One region of the Arthrobacter sp. 05T442 genome, then DNA from elsewhere that is predicted to be linked to it. Evidence: riboswitches for the same ligand, from Rfam matches in the RefSeq annotation. Region 1 holds a riboswitch; each other region holds the start of a gene.
The links. Region 1 has a riboswitch for cyclic di-AMP ahead of AC1DES_RS05615 (NlpC/P60 family protein). Riboswitches for the same ligand answer to the same signal wherever they lie in the genome.
Positions count from the first base shown of each region.

Region 2: it holds a riboswitch for cyclic di-AMP, as region 1 does, so the genes downstream of both, AC1DES_RS14615 (NlpC/P60 family protein) here and AC1DES_RS05615 (NlpC/P60 family protein) in region 1, are expected to answer to the same signal.
Region 3: it holds a riboswitch for cyclic di-AMP, as region 1 does, so the genes downstream of both, AC1DES_RS03450 (aggregation-promoting factor C-terminal-like domain-containing protein) here and AC1DES_RS05615 (NlpC/P60 family protein) in region 1, are expected to answer to the same signal.

Region 1 covers NZ_JBFTKM010000003.1:231,119-237,008, reverse strand. The annotation lists cyclic di-AMP (ydaO/yuaA leader) riboswitch at 78-286, shown strand; gene AC1DES_RS05620 (M23 family metallopeptidase) at 291-1,112, shown strand; cyclic di-AMP (ydaO/yuaA leader) riboswitch at 1,251-1,420, shown strand; gene AC1DES_RS05615 (NlpC/P60 family protein) at 1,729-2,478, shown strand; gene AC1DES_RS05610 (HNH endonuclease) at 2,701-3,201, shown strand; gene mobA (molybdenum cofactor guanylyltransferase) at 3,254-3,973, shown strand; gene AC1DES_RS05600 (DUF6457 domain-containing protein) at 3,970-4,257, shown strand; gene AC1DES_RS05595 (molybdopterin molybdotransferase MoeA) at 4,254-5,756, shown strand; gene fdhD (formate dehydrogenase accessory sulfurtransferase FdhD) at 5,854-5,890, shown strand, end outside.
Region 2 covers NZ_JBFTKM010000016.1:6,245-12,134, forward strand. The annotation lists gene AC1DES_RS14590 (RNA polymerase sigma factor) at 1-536, shown strand, start outside; gene AC1DES_RS14595 (anti-sigma factor) at 523-1,386, shown strand; gene AC1DES_RS14600 (DNA alkylation repair protein) at 1,437-2,075, shown strand; gene AC1DES_RS14605 (cation:proton antiporter) at 2,042-3,184, opposite strand; gene AC1DES_RS14610 (hypothetical protein) at 3,196-3,462, opposite strand; cyclic di-AMP (ydaO/yuaA leader) riboswitch at 3,652-3,845, shown strand; gene AC1DES_RS14615 (NlpC/P60 family protein) at 3,851-4,537, shown strand; gene AC1DES_RS14620 (hypothetical protein) at 4,725-5,054, shown strand; gene AC1DES_RS14625 (sensor histidine kinase) at 5,068-5,890, opposite strand, start outside.
Region 3 covers NZ_JBFTKM010000002.1:71,120-77,009, forward strand. The annotation lists gene AC1DES_RS03435 (hypothetical protein) at 1-484, opposite strand, end outside; gene AC1DES_RS03440 (response regulator transcription factor) at 722-1,462, shown strand; gene AC1DES_RS03445 (HAMP domain-containing sensor histidine kinase) at 1,466-3,031, shown strand; cyclic di-AMP (ydaO/yuaA leader) riboswitch at 3,160-3,320, shown strand; gene AC1DES_RS03450 (aggregation-promoting factor C-terminal-like domain-containing protein) at 3,319-4,053, shown strand; gene AC1DES_RS03455 (bifunctional glycosyltransferase family 2/GtrA family protein) at 4,227-5,654, shown strand; gene AC1DES_RS03460 (glycosyltransferase family 39 protein) at 5,655-5,890, shown strand, end outside.

The DNA.
Region 1 (5,890 bases):
TTAATCACCTATAGTTAGTCTCCAGTACCGATACCAAAGCGTTACCTGATCCGAAGCCGAGCCCTGCCAGCGGATCAGTCGCAGAATCGCCTTCTGGCAGGGGCGGGGGAACCACTTGCGGCCGCCTTCAGAGCGGCCTTGGGGTGAAGTCCGTCAGCGGCAAGCGCACTCCACAGTGGGATTCCAACGTGCCTCTGTGTCTGGAAGCTTGCCACGGCGGACCGGGTCTTTGATCTCTCTGACCCGAATCCGACAGCTAACTCCGCAGGCCATCCAGAGAGGAACCGTCCTTGACCACCCAGACCGCCAAAGGTCGCCGTCGCGCCGCCGGTCCTGCTCCGGTACCGCGTCAGGCTCTCGCGCCGTTGGCCGACCGCCCGCGTGACGCGCACCGCGTCGAACGCCGGGGCCGCCGCAGTCCGTTCCGCCAGATTACGGACTTTGCCGCTGCCAGCGGCGTCGGGCAGAAGGCCGGAATGGCGTTGGCTGCCACAGGCCTGGTCCTCACGGTCACCGTCCCGGTCACCAGCCCGGTCATGGCCACGGACGGCGGGCCTTCCGGATCCGTTTCCGCCGCGTCGCAGCCGGATGTAACTGCCGCAGCGGGCGCCAAGGTCGACTTCAGCCGCACGGCCGTCACCACCAAGGGTGACCCGGACGGGAAGCTCAAGCAGCTGCTGAGCGCGCAGTCCGTCGGCAGTATCACCCGTGCGGCGTCGGCCGGCACCCTCGGTGCGCCGCTGGATGTGATGATCGCTTCCTCGCCCTTCGGCTACCGTGTCAGCCCGATCACCGGCGGTGCCGGTGAGTTCCACCGCGGCCAGGACTATGCCGCGCAGTGCGGAACAGCCGTCCACGCGGCAGCCAGCGGCACGGTGACCTTTTCGGGATGGCACCCCTATGGCGGGGGCAACCGCATCGTGATCGACCACGGCAACGGCCTGGAGACCACCTACAACCACCTGTCCTCTTCCTCGGTCCACGTCGGCCAGAAGGTCTCGCGCGGCGACCTCATCGCGATGAGCGGCACCACGGGCGCGTCGACCGGCTGCCACCTCCACTTCGAGGTGATGGTCAACGGCGATGTTGTTGACCCCCTCGGCTGGCTCTGAGCCAAGATGATGGGTCACTCTCGCATTCTTGTGACACGCCGTGATCTGAATGTGACATTGAATCCCAACTGCTGTACCGTATGAGGTACGCCAACTTTTCCGAAGTTGGCGCTCTTGAGTGGATTGCCTAGCTCTGCCACCGCTCAAGGTCCGTTCGCATTACATCGTCTGGCAGGGGCGGGGGAACCAATTTTGGTCTTCGCAAGAAGGCCTTGGGGTTAAGTCGCAAAGCTTCCAAGGAAGCGGAGCGGCCGGGTGACTCCCATCCGAATCCGACAGCTCACCTCGCAGGCATTGGGAGAGGCTACTTTCGTGTCTTCACGCCACAATGCTGCGCGTCACCGCGCGTGCGCGGCTCTAGCGAGCCCGCTGGAATCCAAGTCCCGTGCTGCCCTTGCCGGCGCCCGGATTGGATCCGACTCCACACGCTTCATTGCTGCCGAGTCCGGACTGCAGGCCAAGCACCTGCACGCAGTTCCCGCTTTTGGCGCGTCTTCGCAGTACACCCTTCGCTAACTAACCCATTCGGGGCGATCCGGCGTACCCCCAAGATGCCGGAGCGTCCTCAGTCCGCGCCTAAAACGCGCGGTCCAAGGATCACGAAAGAGAGAACTGAATGACTACTCGTGCAATCGCACGGCACCGCGCCGAGGTCACCAAGACCAACTCGCTGGCTGTCATTGCCAAGGCTGTCGGCGACAACGCCGGCGGCATGGGCCGCCAGGCTGCAGTCATCGCTGCAGCATCCGGCCTGGTCCTGACCAGCGGTATCGCGGCCAACGCTGCTGAGACCAACGTTCAGCGCGAATCCACCTCCGCTTCCGCCCTCGAAGTCCAGTCAGCTTCCCCGGCAACTATTTCGGCTGCTTCGACCATCGCGATCTCCTACGAGAAGCCGACTGTGTCCACGTCGCCCGCCCCCGTGGTCGAGGCCCCTAAGCCCGTTGTGAAGGTCCAGGATGCCACCGCGGCAAAGACTGCGGGCACCCAGGCCGGCGCCACTGCATCCGTCGGCGCACCGGCAGCCATCGGCAGCGGCTTCGGCGCAACCATCGCCGCCGCCGCCTACGCCCAGATCGGTGTGTCGCAGGACTGCACCGCGCTGGCCACGAACGCTTTGGCCGCAGCCGGCATCCACTACCACGGCTGGCCGGCAGGTTACCTGTCCCTGGGCCGCACCGTGAGCGCCGCCGAGGCTCAGCCGGGCGACCTCGCTTACTACCAGAACGGTGGCGTGGGCATGGCTCACATCGCTGTTTACGTCGGCAACGGCATGGCCGTCCACGGCGGCTGGAACGGCGGCACCACCGCCCTCTACAGCGTCAACATCGGCTCCGGCCCGGTCTTCATCCGCGTCGGCGGCTAGGTCAATAGCTCCATCGTTTGAAGGACCCCTGCCCTTGCGGCGGGGGTCCTTTGCGTTTCCCCGGCATGAACCAGTCCGGTACTACGGACCCGCGGGCGAGAAAAAAATTCGGTGATACGGCACTTGGGTGTTTACTCTTGTCTTGTCGATCCATAGCCCGACCATGCAGAGGGCAGCCGGCCCTCGTGCCCCTGGCGGGTGCGGCCGTGAAGAGGTATGCGGATGCGCACTCTCGTTCTGAATGCTGGATATGAACCGCTCGCGGTAGTGACCTTCCGCCGGGCTCTTGTCCTCGTGCTCACCGGAAAGGCCAGCGTGGTGGCCGAGGGCGACGATCCCGTCGTCGGGCCGCAGGACATCCTGGGCCGCCCGTCCGTGATCCTCCTGAACCGCTACATCAGGCCCCGCTACAACACCCTGACCGCGGTCAGCCGCCGGGGGGTGCTGCGCCGGGACAGCCACCGGTGCGCGTACTGCGGCAAGGCGGCCCATACGATCGATCACGTCCAGCCCAAGTCCCGGGGCGGGGCCGATTCCTGGGAGAACCTCGTCGCTGCCTGCCTCCGGTGCAACAACGCCAAAGGTGACCACACCCCGGCCGAAATGGGCTGGAAGCTCGGCTTCGTCCCAGCCCCGCCCAGGGGCACCATCTGGCAGATCAAAGAGCTCGAGAAGCCGACGCCGGCCTGGGATCCGTTCCTGCTGCCCGAATCCGCCGCCTGACTTCCTCCGCGGTCCGGCCGCGCCGGCTGCCGCGCCGCGCTAGGCTGAAGCCGTGGAGTTCGATGCTGTCATTCTCGCCGGCGGGCGGTCCGCCAGGCTCGGCGGCGTGCCCAAATCCGGGCTGGAGTACGGGGGCGCCACCCTCCTTGAGCTCTCGCTGCGGGCCGCGCACGGCGCCGGGGACGTCGTCGTGGTCGGGCCGGACCCGGGAACCTTGCCCGCCGGCGTCTTGAACTGCCGCGAGGACCCTCCCTTCGCCGGTCCGGCTGCCGCAATCGCCGCCGGGCTCTCCGCGCTGGCCGCGCACAGGACCATGCGCCCGGGCTCCACCGGTGCCGCACCCCTGACCCTGGTCCTGGCGTGTGACATGCCGGGCGCGGAAGCCGCCGTTCGTGCACTCCTCGACGTGCTGGAAGGAAGCGGGCCGCTGGGCACGTCCGGTCACGGGGTGGCCGGCGAGACCGGGGCAGGGGGCGTCATGGCGGTCTCCGCCGACGGACGCAGGCAACCCCTCCTCGGGCTCTATAGCACAATTGCGCTACAACGATCCGTCGCGGACGCTGCCGGGCGGGGCGCCCTCGAAAACGCCTCGGTCTTCGGCCTTCTTGCTAGTCTTGAGGTGCGGGAAGTTCGCGTCCCGGCCGGTTCCACGGACGATGTGGACACTTGGGACGACGCCTCCGCGCTCGGGGTATCCGGCCCCATTCCCGGCCATGTCCAGGAGGCCGGTCCGGGGGCCGCAACTGAACACGACTTTGGAGGCAAACGGTGAAGAGCCAGGACGAAACGCTGGAGGACTGGTGCCGTGCGCTGCTGCAGGCCCTGGAACTGGAGGACGTCGAGATTGACGTGAACGAGGTCCTGTCCCTGGCCGGCGTCGCCGCCCATTCCATAGTGCGCCCGGCCGCCCCGCTGACCACGTTCATCGCCGGCTTCGCCGCCGGACTGGCATCCGGTTCCGGCCAGGCCACCGACGCAACCTCCATGCAGGCTGCCATGCGCGTGGCCCGCCAGCTTGCCAAGGACTACGCGGACGCCGAAGCTTCCGGGGCATGACACCTGCCCCTCCCCGCGGCGGCGACCCCGCTTCCGCGGACGGCTCCGGACCCGGGTATCCCCACGACGCCGGGACGCACCCGGAGAAGGACCCGACGGCGGACGGCGCCGACACAACGCCGCACCGTCACCTCGCCCACACCTGGCAAGAGGCCCGGCAGCTCGCCTTCGACTGCGCCACCCCCATTCCCGCGGCCCCCGTGCCGCTCCGTAGCGCGCTGGGACGGACGCTTTCAGCGGACGTGACAGCCCTGCAGGACATACCGCACTATGCGTCCTCAGCCATGGACGGCTGGGCCGTCAGCGGAAGCGGACCGTGGATCCTGGCTGAACCGAACCAGCGGCTCACCCCGCACCAGGCGAGTCCGATCGTCACCGGCGGACTCATCCCGGCGGGGGCGAAGGCCGTGCTGCGCAGCGAGAGCGGGACCCTCGCCACGGACGAGGACGGGCTTCCTGTCCTCAAGACCAGCGGCACCGCCAAGCCCGGTGAACCGCGAAACGGCGAACACATCCGCAGGGCCGCCGAGGAGGCCACCGCCGGCGAGGTGCTGATCCGGAGCGGCACCGTACTCAACCCGGCCCACCTGGCCCTGGCCGCACTGGCCGGGCACGACGCCCTCCCGGTGCTTGGCAAGGCCGTCGTCCGCCTCGTGCTGACCGGCTCCGAGGTCGTGTCGTCCGGTCTTCCCGGGCCGGGGAAAGTGCGTGACACCTTCGGGCCCCAGCTGGCCGGCGTGGTGCACATGCTCGGCGGGATCTGCGCCGAGGAGGTGAAGATCGGCGACAGCTACGCCGAATGGCTCGCCGCGCTCGAGGACACTGAGCCCACCGGACCGGCGGCCCAGGCCGCTGTTCCAGTCCCGGGGTCCGGCGTCGGCCAGGCGGCTGGGGCCGCCGTCGAAAACCTGCCCGCCGACGTCGTCATCACGACCGGCGGCACCGGTCGCTCAGGTACGGACCACCTCCGGCGCTCCGTCGCCGAGCTCGGCGGACGGCTGCTGATCGATGGCATCGCCATGCGCCCGGGCCACCCCGCCGTGCTGGCCGGGCTGCCCGACGGCCGCTTCATCCTCGGCCTCCCGGGGAACCCGCTGGCGGCCATGATGGCGCTGTCCACGATCGGGGCGCCGCTCCTCGCGGCATTGGGCCACGGGACCCTGCCGCCGGTCGCGGAGGTGCCGTGCGGGTCGACGATTGACCCCGATCCCGGACGGACCCGGCTGATGCCTTACCGTCTGCTCTACGGCATGGCATCACCGGCCCAGCACGCCGGTCCCGGAATGATGCGCGGACTGGCCGCGGCCGACGGCGTACTGGTGGTCCCGCCGCACGGCGTCCAGCTGGGGGCACTGGTTCCCGCCTTCGCGCTTCCGTGGGGAGCACCCATCCCGGACCCCGCGCAGGCCGCCGCGAAGGCCGCGGTGCCAACCAAGAGGCCGGCCCGGAAGCCCTCAGCGAACAGCGGGCCCGTGGACTGGAGCGCCCTTCTTGGGTGAAAGCTCCCGGGTCTGCGCCGCGCTGGCTTCCGTGACCGGCAGTTGCAATGATGGAATCAGCCGAAAACCCCCACACCACGTTGCTTAGGAGTCTTATATGGGTCGCGTGACGCAGCGCCGCAAAGTGCACAAAT
Region 2 (5,890 bases), on a different contig from region 1:
TCGATCATGCGTTCGCCAGCGGAGAGGAACAGGCCCTGGCTGAGGCGTACCGGAAGATGAGCCCCCTCGTCTACACTCTGGCGTTAAGGTCCCTGGGCGAGCAGGCGGCCGCAGACGACGTTACGCAGGAGGTCTTCATTCGGGCTTGGAAATCGCGGGCGAGCTATCGGCCGGAGGCCGCTCGCCTGCCGGCCTGGCTGATCGGGATCACGCGGAACGCCATTTACGACGCAATGTCATCCCGTTCCCGCCAGCGCGATCTCGAACAGGCAGCCGTGCACCTTGTCCGCGACCCGACCGCCAATCCGGGTGCCAAAGACGTGGAGGCCGTGGCGGACCGGATCACCTTGGAAGAGGAGTTGGAGCGACTCGGGGATCCCCAGACGGCAATCATGCGGCTGGCGTTCTATGAGGACTTGACCCATGACCAGATTTCCTCGCGCCTGAACCTTCCGCTCGGCACCGTCAAGAGCCACATCAGGCGCAGTCTCACCCGGTTGCGGGCCCGTCTGGAGGTGGAACGTGGAACACCTTGACCCCGAGTTTCTCAGCCTCCTTGCCCTGGGTGAGCCGCTCGGGAACGAATCCGATGCCGTCCACCTGGCGGGCTGCCGGGAATGCAGCGAAACCCTCGCGGCGCTGCGGCGCACGGTCCTGGTTGCCACAGCCGACCCCGCCGCCGTGGAACTTACGGAACCCGGAAGCCACAATTGGGACGCCATCCATCAGGCACTCGGGCTGTCACCATCCCTGGCAGCGGATCCCTTGAGCCGCTCCGCGGCACCTGTCCGGGACGCGCAAGGTGCCCGGGCCGGGCGCGGCACCGATGCGCAAGCGGTGCGCCCGGCGGAAGAGCCGACGTCGCCGCCCCTTTCGTCGTCTGCGCCGCCGGTTCCCCTGCGGCCCGGCCGGAGGACTCCCGGAACGCGCCGCGGCCTGTGGATCACGGCGGTTGCTGCGGGAGTAGTGCTCGGCGCAGCGGGCGCGTGGACTGCGGCGGGCATCCTCGGCCGCACTGAACCGCCGGCCGCGGCGCCCACGCCGCCGGCCGTGGTCCTGGCCCAGACATCGCTGCAACCCCTGGCGGCCCACGCCGCAAGCGGGAACGCAGTGGTCCAGCGGCTCCCGAACGGCACCCGCCAGCTCGTCATCCGTCTGGCCGAAGAGAAGGTTTCGGGTTTCCGCGAGGTCTGGGTGGGCTCCGCCGACCTGTCCAAGATGGTCAGCCTCGGAGTCCTGGGCAATGACCCCGGCATTTTTGTCATCCCGAGCGGACTGGATTTGGCCCAGTACCCCGTGGTGGACATTTCGAACGAGCCATATGACGGGGATCCGGCACACTCGCCGGAAAGCATCGCCCGGGGCCGGCTGACAGTGACCGGTTGAGCTGCAGCCGCCGGTTCGTGTTCGGGCCGTCAAGGCGGAAGAATGGGCGTGTGAGTGACGCCGCGGAATTCATCGATGCCGCCCTGCAGCGGGAAGGCTCGTGGAGCCGGGCCGAGGCGGCGCAAGCCCGGCTGGGAAGCGCCCTTCGGTTCTACGGCGCCTCAGTAGGGGCCGTCCGCGGGACGGTCCGCGATGCCGGCCGCCGCCATCCGGGGCTGTCGCACGATGACATCACCGCGCTGGGCTCGGAACTGTGGGCGGTGCCGGTCTTTGAGCGGCGCCTCGCCGCGGTGGTCCTGCTGCAGTCCAACGTGCGGCTGCTGACCAACGCGGACCTGACGCGGATAGAGGGCTTCGTCCGCCAGGCACGGCTGCGGGACCTCGTTGATCCGCTCGCAATCGATGTGATCGGACCCATGCTGGAAGGCCTGGACGTGGTCGGCAGGGTGCGCGCTGACGCCGTGCTGGACCGGTGGATTCTTGAGCCGGACATGTGGCTCCGTCGTGCCGCCCTGCTGTCGCCGCTGCGGGCGTTCCGTGCCGGTACGGGGGACTGGGACAGGTTTGTCCGGCGTGCCAGCCGGGTCCTGGCCGGGCCGCCGGCGACGGCCGACGAGGAGGACGTGGTCCGGGAGGCCGTCACCCTGGTGCAGGCTCAGCGGGTCGCGTCTCCGGCGTCCAACGGTTGAACGAAGGACTTGGCGGCCCGCGATCCGGCAACGGCGCTCGCGGCTATGGTGACCAGCGCGCCCAGGAGCAAGGCGGCATCCTCCCCGGGCAGCAGCACGTGGAGCTGCGTGCCGATGCTCGCTGCTGCCACGGGAACGCCCAACTGGGCCGCCGAGAGTACGCCCAGTGGCAGGGGGAGCCCAAACGCGCGCAAACCGGAGTGGAGCAACACCGTCCCGATCCCCAGGGCCAGGCCCAGGACGATCATGTCGGGGTGGCCAGCGAGCTCGCGGAGGTTCAGGGAAGACCCCAGCCACACAAAAAAGATCGGGCCCAGGAAGCCGTCGCTGACTGCGAAGAGCTGGCGTGCCAACCGCCGCGGCTCGCCGACGGCGGCCACCACGAGCCCGAAGGAGAAGCCGGCCAGCATCACCGACACGTGGCCGAAGTTGGCCACTCCGGCGAGCGTGAAGAGGAGCGCCAGCTGAATCCGCAGCTCCAAGGCAAACTTGCGGTTCTCCGAGAGCCGATGCATACGCTGGCGCGTGCCGCTTCGCTCGAGGGAACGCAGGGCAAAGAACAGCGCAATGGCACACACTCCCACCGCGAGCGCCCCCAGGGCGGCGCGGCCGGCGTTCGGCGGATCCACGGCCAACGGCAAGGCGACAATGCAGGCGATGTCAGCAATGGCCACTTGCGCTGTCAAAGCCACCACGTGCGGGCCGCCGAGGTGCAGGGAATCGACAATCGGGAGGACCAGTGCGGCGGATGAGGAGGCGAGCAGCACCACGTAGAGCGGAGCATGCCCGGTGCCGAAAGCCAGTCCCGTGCCGGTTCCGATGACCACAGCCGCGACCGCCGCCACCGCGGCCCGGCGCGAGCCCTTTCCGAGGGCCGAGCGGATGTGGGGGTCCCTCACCGGCACGTGAGTTCCGGCCACGAACATCATCAGCGCGAAGCCGATGTTCGCCAGCAGGCTGAACGTGGGGTCGTTCGAGTCGATCAGCGCGAACCCGGTCCGACCGATCACGATGCCTGCCAGCAATTCGCCAAGAACCACCGGCAGCCGCCAGCGGGCCGGTAACGCCAATAGGGGCCCTGCCAGGGCGACGACGGCGATCAGCGCCATTGACAGGAATGTCACCTTGCGCCGGACCCGGCCGGCCTCCGTTCCACCACCGCGTAGGCCTTCCCGTCCAGGAACTCCCAATCGGTGACAACCATGAACCCGAGTGCGTCGACGCGGTCGTTGAGGACGTGGACGTCGAAACCGCCGTCCCGGGGTTCCGCATCCCAGGTCGACACATGGACTTCTTTCCCTTCCAGGACCAGCAGCTCCGTGTTGACATCAAAATCTTCCTGGGGCTGATTGCTCAGCTGGCAGATGGCGACACAGTGGCTGTTCATTTCGGGCCTCCACTTCGGGATGAGCTGGTGGCATCATCCTATGTGCCTATGCGCCGCTCTCCCTATGGGCAATTCCCGCGGGTAATTCCCGCGGCAAGGGGGCGGCCGTTACCTGAATGTGACTTTCGGCGGTCATCCCCGTACCGTGGACAAGTGCCCGTTATCTCCGATACGGGCGCTCCCACAGCCGATTGCCTAACTCTGCCGCGGCCGCGGGACAACTCGCATCAACGTCCGGCAGAGACGGGGAAACCACTTTCGACCTACTGGTTCGCAGGTCTTGGGGTGAAGCCGCACAGTGCCCGGAACGCGGGCCCAGAGTGCGGCCGGGTGCCTCCCATCCGAATCCGACAGCTCACCTCGCAGGCATTGGGAGAGGCTAAAATTCATGTCTTCAATCAATACTTTCGCGCGCCAAGCCGCCGTCCTCACCGCCGCATCCGGCCTTGTCCTTGCCAGCGGGATGGCGGCTAATGCCGCCGGTGCCCCGGTGCAGCGCGACTCAGCGCCGGCGTCGTCCGTTGACGTCAAGGGCCAGGTCGGCACGCCGGTCAGCGCGGATTCCACCGTCAAAATCAGCTTCGATCGTCCTTCCGTGGCGTCCACTGCCGCTCCGGTCGTCGTTCAGCCCAAGCCTGCTGCCGCAGCCCCGGCGGCAGCACCAGTGCAGGCGCCGGCCGCCCCCAGGGCATCCGTCCAGGTCCAGGCAGCACCTGCACCAGCCCCTGCCGCGGCTCCGGCGGCAGATCCGGCGGCAGGGGGCCGCAACGCCGCCATGCTCTCCGCTGCCTACGCCCAGTTGGGCCTCACGCAGGACTGCACGGCCATGGTGGAGAAGGCCCTGGGAGCCGCGGGCAAGCCGGTCGGCGACCTCGGACCCACGCAGTTCCTCAGCCAGGGCACCGTTGTGGGCACGCCCCAGCCCGGTGACATGGTGGTGCAGTCAGGCCACGTGGGCATCTTCGCCGGCAATGGCCAGGTCATCAGCGGCGGCATGAACGGCGTCAACTCCACGATCGTCCACCCGCTGTCCTGGCTGACCGCCACCGGCCCCGTGACCTTCGTCCGCGCCTAGGCGCTGCGGCCCAACGGGCCCCGGATGCGTGTCCGAAAGACCGGCGATCCACTGCCCCGGGGCAGTGGATCGCCGGTCTTTTGGCGTTCAGCTTTCTCACAGAATCGGCGGATAAAGTCCCGACGGCAGGACTGTCCCGCCACGGATATGAGGAGGACGTTTGGGCCCGGTAAAAAGTCTTTGGGCGATGGTCCAGGGGGACCCCGTCTTCATGCGGCGGGTGAACGGGTGGCTGGCAATCCTGTGGATCCTCATGATTCCGGTCTCGCTGATGATGGGCTGGCTGGATTCCGTCGTCTACGTCTCGGCGCTGTCGCTCTGGGCCCTCGTCTCCGGCCACTGGTCGGCCTGGCAGGCCGCCCGCGTCGAAGTCGCCCAGATGGAGGACGCAAAGAAGCGCGAGAAAGAAGACCTGGTGGCCGAGGTTGTTGCGGCTCTCCTCGCCAGGACAAACGTGGAGCCGGCAGACGCACCGGCCGGGGACCTGGCGGGATCCCGGGCCGCGCCGGCGAACTGAGTGCGGCCGCCGCTCAGAGCCGGGCTGCGGGAAGGACGATCTTCATGACGGTCCCTTCGGCGCCCGTCCGGGCCACCTCCACCGTCCCGCCGGCGGCCATGGCAATCTCGCGGACCAGCGCCAGGCCGATGCCGAAGCTCCGCTGTCCCCGCGCTCCATCGGGGCTGGGCGCCCTGACAAATCTGTCGAAGATCCGGTCCTGGTCGACGCCGGTAATCCCGGCGCCCGTATCCGCCACGGTGATGACCGCGTGGTTCCGCTCCGCACCGGCGCCAATCGTGACGCACCCGCCGGGCGGGGTATGGGCCAGGGCGTTGTCCGCCAGCGCGAGCACCGCGCGCCGCAGGGCATTTTGTTCGATCCTGGCTTGCGGCCGGCCGCCGGCGGAGAAGTCCAATCGGACGTCCCTTTCGGCTGCCAGTTGCTGGAGGCTCTCCGCGACAGAAGCGGCGACGCAGGCCAGATCGATCGGTTCAGCCTGGGGATCCGGGGCAACCGCGGTTGCGGCCAGCAACAGTTCGTTGACGATTCCTGTCAGCGTTGCGGCATCCTCGCGAATCCTAACCAGGGCCCGGCCTGGTTTTGAGTCCGGTGCCGCATCGCGCTGCGCAAGCTGGATCCGGGTGTCCAGGATGGCCAGCGGCGTGCGCAGTTCATGGCTGGCATCCTGGACGAACCGGCGCTGCAGGGCCAGTGCCTCTCCCAGCGGGCGGATGGCGCTGCGGGCACTGAGCCAGCCCACAAGGCCGGCCAATGCGATGCCTGCCACCCCGGCAATGATCATCGCCTCGAGCAGATCCTTGGAATCAAGGTAGGTGTAGGTTGCCCCGGCAGCC
Region 3 (5,890 bases), on a different contig from region 1:
CGAAGCCGCCCTGGGCAGACCCCGGGCCGCCCTGCACGGAACCCTGGCCGCCGGGGCCGGCGAATCCTCCTGCCGCTCCGCGCGTCGTTCCATCGGCTGCCGCGGAACTGGATGAAAGGGCGTACACCCCGACGCCGGCCCCGGCGGCCAGCACCACGGCGGCACCGGCGACGGCGAGTCCCCGCTTGAGGGTCCAGGGCTTGCCCGTGGAGGCCTTAGCGGGAGTGGCGCCCGGCGCACCCCAGCCCGGCGCTGCGGCGCTTTGGGTCGGCGCACCCCAGCCGGGCGCTTCGGCGCTTTGGGGCGGCGCACCCCAGCCGGGCGCTTCCGCAGGTGCGGGCCGCCCGGCGTCGTGCTGTGCGTTCGCGAAAGGTGCAGGCGCCAAGGATACGTCCGCGTGCTGGGTGTTGACCGGCGTCGCCACGGGGGCCGGCGTGCCGCCGGGGGTGGTTTCGGGGACAGGACCGGGCTGCTGACCGCTCATGGTGTTCTCCTCTTCTGGGTGCGGGACCGCTGTTCCATCCCGGGTCGTTGTGCATCCAGCGTGCTGGGCGATCCTGTGCCTGTGCTGTGCGGCTCGACAGCCGGGGCTGTGACCGGGCGCGGGCCGGGAGAGGGCCAAAAGCGCCCGCAGACCCATCCAGCTCGCTAGGCTGGGATTCACAGGCGCCGCACAGGGTTCCCAAAGCCGCACCAAATCGGCAGAACGGAGAGTTGTCCCATGGCCACTTCGCACTCCATGACCAACAACCTTCCCCAGCTCACGCATCCGGACGGCTCCCCCATCCGCGCGCTCGTGGTGGACGACGAACCCAGCCTGTCCGAACTGATGAGCATGGGCCTGCGGATGGCCGGCTGGTCCGTCGCCGTCGCCGCGGATGGCCCGGAAGCCGTCAAGCTTGCCAAGGAGTTCCGCCCTGACGTGCTGGTACTCGATGTCATGCTCCCGGGGTTCGACGGCGTGGAACTCCTGACCCGGATCCGCGCCTTCGCACCCGAAGTGCCGGCGTTGTTCCTGACGGCAAAGGACGCCGTCCAGGACCGGATCACGGGCCTTGCCGCGGGCGGCGACGATTACGTCACCAAGCCGTTCAGCATGGAGGAAGTGCTGCTGCGCCTGCACCGGCTGGTCCAGCGGTCCGGGGTGGCCGCCATGGACACCGCGGAACTCGTGGTGGGAGACCTGGTGCTCAACGTCGACACCCGGGAAGTCACCCGGGCGGGCCAGGAGCTGCATCTGACCGCCACGCAGTTCGAGCTCCTGCGCTACCTCATGGAGAACCCCAAGCGCGTGATCAGCAAAGCCCAGATCCTGGACCGCGTCTGGGACTACGACTTCGGCGGACAGGCCAACATCGTTGAACTGTATATCTCCTACCTCCGCAAGAAGGTCGACGCCAACCACCCCCCGATGATCCACACCGTGCGCGGCGCCGGCTATGTGCTGAAGCCGTCGGAGTGATCTGTGCCCACACTCTCCGGTGAGATCCGTGCCCCCGGGCGCGACTGGCGCGACCCGTCCACCTGGCACCTGCGCACCCGTCTGGTCCTCGTCGCCATGGCCCTGCTCGTCTCCATCTGCGGCGCCGTCGGCCTGTTCAGCTACGCCTCCATGGATTTGTTCCTCACCCGGCAACTCGACACGCAGCTCGATGAGGCGTCCCACCGTTCCAGCGAGTTCGGCCGGCCCTCGCCCGGCGGTTCCGGCGGACGCCCGGATCCCCTCGAGGCACGGGGGCAGGGCGTCGGCACGCTGAACGCCCGGATCCTGGGCGGCGCCGTCAGCAGCGCCGGCTTCCTCGCCCAGGATGCCAGCCGGAGGAGCCTCTCCCCCGACGACGACCACGTGCTCCTGGCACTCACGCCGAACGGCATCCCCGTGGACCGCACCCTGTCCGCCGGCGCCTACCGGCTCACCGCCGTGCAGGCACCGTATGGCGACGTGATCGTCACCGGGCTCCCGCTGGCCGAAAAACAGAACACGCTGGCGTCGCTGGTCTGGACCATGGTGGTGGTGTCCGCGGGCGGCCTGGTGCTGATCGGCCTCGCCGGAACAGCCCTGATCCGGCGCAACATGAAGCCGCTCGAACAGCTGTCCGAGGTGGCCACCAAGGTCTCGCGCCTCCCGCTCGACGCCGGCGAAGTGGCACTGGCGGTGCGGGTCCCGGCGTCGGCCGCCCATCCGGGCACGGAAGTGGGCGCCGTGGGCTACGCACTGAACCAGATGCTCGACAACGTCTCCAACGCGCTCGAGGCACGGCAGGAAAGCGAGATGAAGGTGCGCCAGTTCGTGGCCGACGCCTCACACGAACTACGCACTCCGCTCACCGCCATCCGCGGGTACACCGAGCTCATGAGGATGACCGAGCACTTCACCCCCGACGGCGAGAAGTCGCTCGCCCGCGTGCAGAGCCAGTCCGAACGCATGACCACCCTGGTGGAGGACCTTTTGCTGCTGGCGCGCCTGGACGAGGGCCAGCCGCTCAAGCTCAGCGACGTCGACCTCACCCAGCTGGCCATCGAGACGGTCAGCGACGAGAAGGTGATGGCCCCGGACCGTGTCTGGCACCTGGAACTCCCGGAGGAGCCCGTGGTGGTGCGCGGTGATGCGACCCAGCTCCACCAGGTGCTCGCCAACCTCCTGTCCAATGCTCGCAAGCACACCGGCCCGGGGACCACCGTGGTCACCGGCGTGATGCGTTCGGCAGACGGCAGTGCCGTAGTCACCGTGACGGACAACGGCAGCGGGATCGCCCCCGAATTCATCGGCCGGGTCTTCGCCCGCTTCGCACGCGCAGATGCCGCGCGGAAAAACCCGGCGGCCGGGACCGCGGAGACCCAAGCTGCGTCCGGCACCGGAGCTCCTCCCGCGACGGCGGCACCCACCTCCGAAGGGACTTCCGGGCTGGGGCTGTCCATTGTGCAGTCGATCGTGGAGGCCCACGGAGGAACGGTCGAAGTCACGTCCCGGCCGGGCCGGACAGAGTTCGCCGTGCGCCTTCCCGCAGCCCCCACGCCGGGGCTCGCGTAGCAAGCCGACGCACCGCCGAAGCGGTTCCTGTTATCGAAATGTGACTTAAGCTCGCGAATGCTGTAGCGTTTTTGGGGTGCGGCTGCCATTGGTGCCGCATATCCGGACGGACGCTAAACTCTGCCGCTTCCCGGATTCCGCTGGACCAGGCAGAGGCGGGGGACCCAGAGTTCCCGGGCATTCTGCACACTTGCGCCCTTGGGGTGAAGCCGACACGTGATCTTCCGTGCGGCCGGATGACCTTATCCGAACCCGACAGCTAACTCCGCCGGCGTTGAGAGGCGATCATGACTGAATTCAAGGTACAAACGCGCCCTGAGGGCGTCTCGCGAAAACCCCTTTCCACCAGGTCGCGCCACCGCGCCGAGCCGGCCAAGCCCGCTTCACCCCTGTTCCGGTTCGCCTCAAACATCGGGTCCACCGGCCGCCGGGCCGCCGTTGTCACTGCGGCCTGCGCGGTGCTGATCGGCGTCGGCGCCGCCGGACAGGCCGCCGACATCCCAGGACCGAACGCCGGCGCGGCAAGCGCCGAGGCATCCACCAGCGCTGACCCGCTGACGCACCTGAACTTCGACAGGGTCCGGGTCGGGGCCCAGGCTGCGCCGACCGCCGGAAACGTCGCGCCCCAGGCGGCAGAAGTGAAGCCGGTCGAGACACCGGCACCCGCGGCCCCGGCGGCCCCTGCGCCGGCCCCGGCTCCCCCGGTAGCCGTCGACGACCCGGCCGGCGCGCAGGCCTACGCTGCGGCCCAGCTCGGCACCTACGGCTGGGCCCCGAGCGAGATGCAGTGCCTGATGAAGCTCTGGACCCGGGAGTCCGACTGGAAGACGACCGCCACCAACGCTAGCAGCGGCGCCTACGGCGTGGTCCAGTCGCTGCCGGCCGAGAAGATGGCGAGCGCCGGCGCAGACTACATGACCAACTACCGGACCCAGATCAACTGGGGCCTGAACTACGTCAAGCAGCGTTACGGCTCCCCGTGCGGTGCACTAAACTTCCACTACGCCAACAGCTGGTACTAAGGCCGGAAGAGGCAACGCCCGCCCCTCACAGCAGACCCCGGATCCGAGGATCCGGGGTCTGCTGCTTTTTTTGCCTGCTTCTTGGGACTGCCGGCTTTTCCTTGGCGGACTTCCACAGGCACCGCACAGCTTTGGCCTAAACCCCTCATATGGGACGCCGTCACTGTTGAACCATGACGTTCACAGACCAGGCCCCAGGACCCCTGCCGCATCCGACGGCGATGCCGGCCGGACAGGCCGCTCCGGCCAGGCTTTCCCTGGCCGGAGCACCCGACACGAGTGCCGCCCCCGGACGCGCAGCTCAAGCAGGCTGCCGGCGCTCCCCCGTCGACACCCGGACCGCTGGACCGGTCCTGGATGTGACCATCCCGGTCTTCAATGAAGAACGGGACCTGGAAGAGTGCCTGCGCCGGCTGCACGCCTATCTGCTTGGTTCCTTCCCGCACACGTTCCGGATCACGGTGGCGGACAACGCGAGCACCGACGGAACGCTGAAGACGGCAGAACGCGTCGCCCGCGAACTCCGTGAGGTCCGTGTGGTCCACATGGCCGAAAAGGGCCGCGGAAATGCACTGCGCAACGTGTGGCTCGCCTCGCCGTCACCGGTCCTGGCCTACATGGACGTTGACCTGTCCACCGATCTGGCGGCCCTGGGTCCCCTGCTGGCGCCGCTGATTTCCGGCCACTCGGACCTGGCCATCGGGACCCGCCTGACCCGCAATTCCCGCGTCGTCCGCGGGCCCAAGCGGGAATTCATCTCCCGCAGCTACAACTTCCTGTTGCACTCCTTCCTGGGCGCCCACTTCAGCGACGCACAGTGCGGGTTCAAAGCCATCCGGGCGGACGTGGGCAGGCAGCTCCTCCCGCACACCCTGGACAAGGCGTGGTTCTTCGACACGGAACTGCTGGTGCTGGCCGAAAAGTGCGGGCTGCGCGTCCACGAAGTCCCCGTGGACTGGACCGACGATCCCCAGTCCAGCGTCGACATCGTCCAGACCGCCCTGGCCGACCTGCGCGGCATGGCGCGGTTAAGTCGGGACCTCGTCTCGGGCCGCATCCCCGTCCCGGAACTGCGCGCCGCCCTCGCCCGCGGCCCTCTCCCCGCAGCCTCCCGCGCCCACGAGCAAAGCCCCGGCGGAAGCCTGTTCGGCCAGCTCGTCCGCTTCGGCAGCATCGGGGTTGCATCAACCCTCGCCTACCTGGCAATCTTCCTGTTCTGCCGCGGCCTCATGGACCCGCAGCTCGCCAATTTCCTCGCGCTGCTCACCACCGCCGTGGCCAACACCGCCGCCAACCGGCGCTTCACGTTCGGCATCCAGGGCCCCAGCCAGGTTGCCCGCCACCACTTCGAGGGCCTGCTGGTGTTCGGCATCGGCTTGGCGCTGACCTCCGGGACCCTCGCCGTCGTGCACGGCGCCTCCTCCGGGCAGCCCGACCGCTGGCTTGAGATCATCACGCTCACGGCGGCGAACCTGGCCGCCACCGCCGTGAAGTTCCTGCTGTTCCGGCTGGTGGTCTTCCGCAACCGGGCCCCTACGACGGCCCTCCCGACGTCCGGGACCACTGACACTTCCCGCCCCCGCACAGAAACGGCCAAGTAGATGACAGCCACCATCAGCCCCAGCGCCGCGCCCCTAGTCTCCACCCCGGACGCGCCGCCGGCAGCACCACGGAACCGCCAAGACCACTTGCTGTTCGGGAACCAGCTGCGCTGGGTGCGGCCCTCGGCCGCCGTGCTGCTGGTCCTCACGGCCGTGCTCTACCTCTGGAACCTGCAGGCCACCGGCTACGCCAATTCCTTCTACGCCGCGGCCATCCAGGCCGGCACCAAGGACTG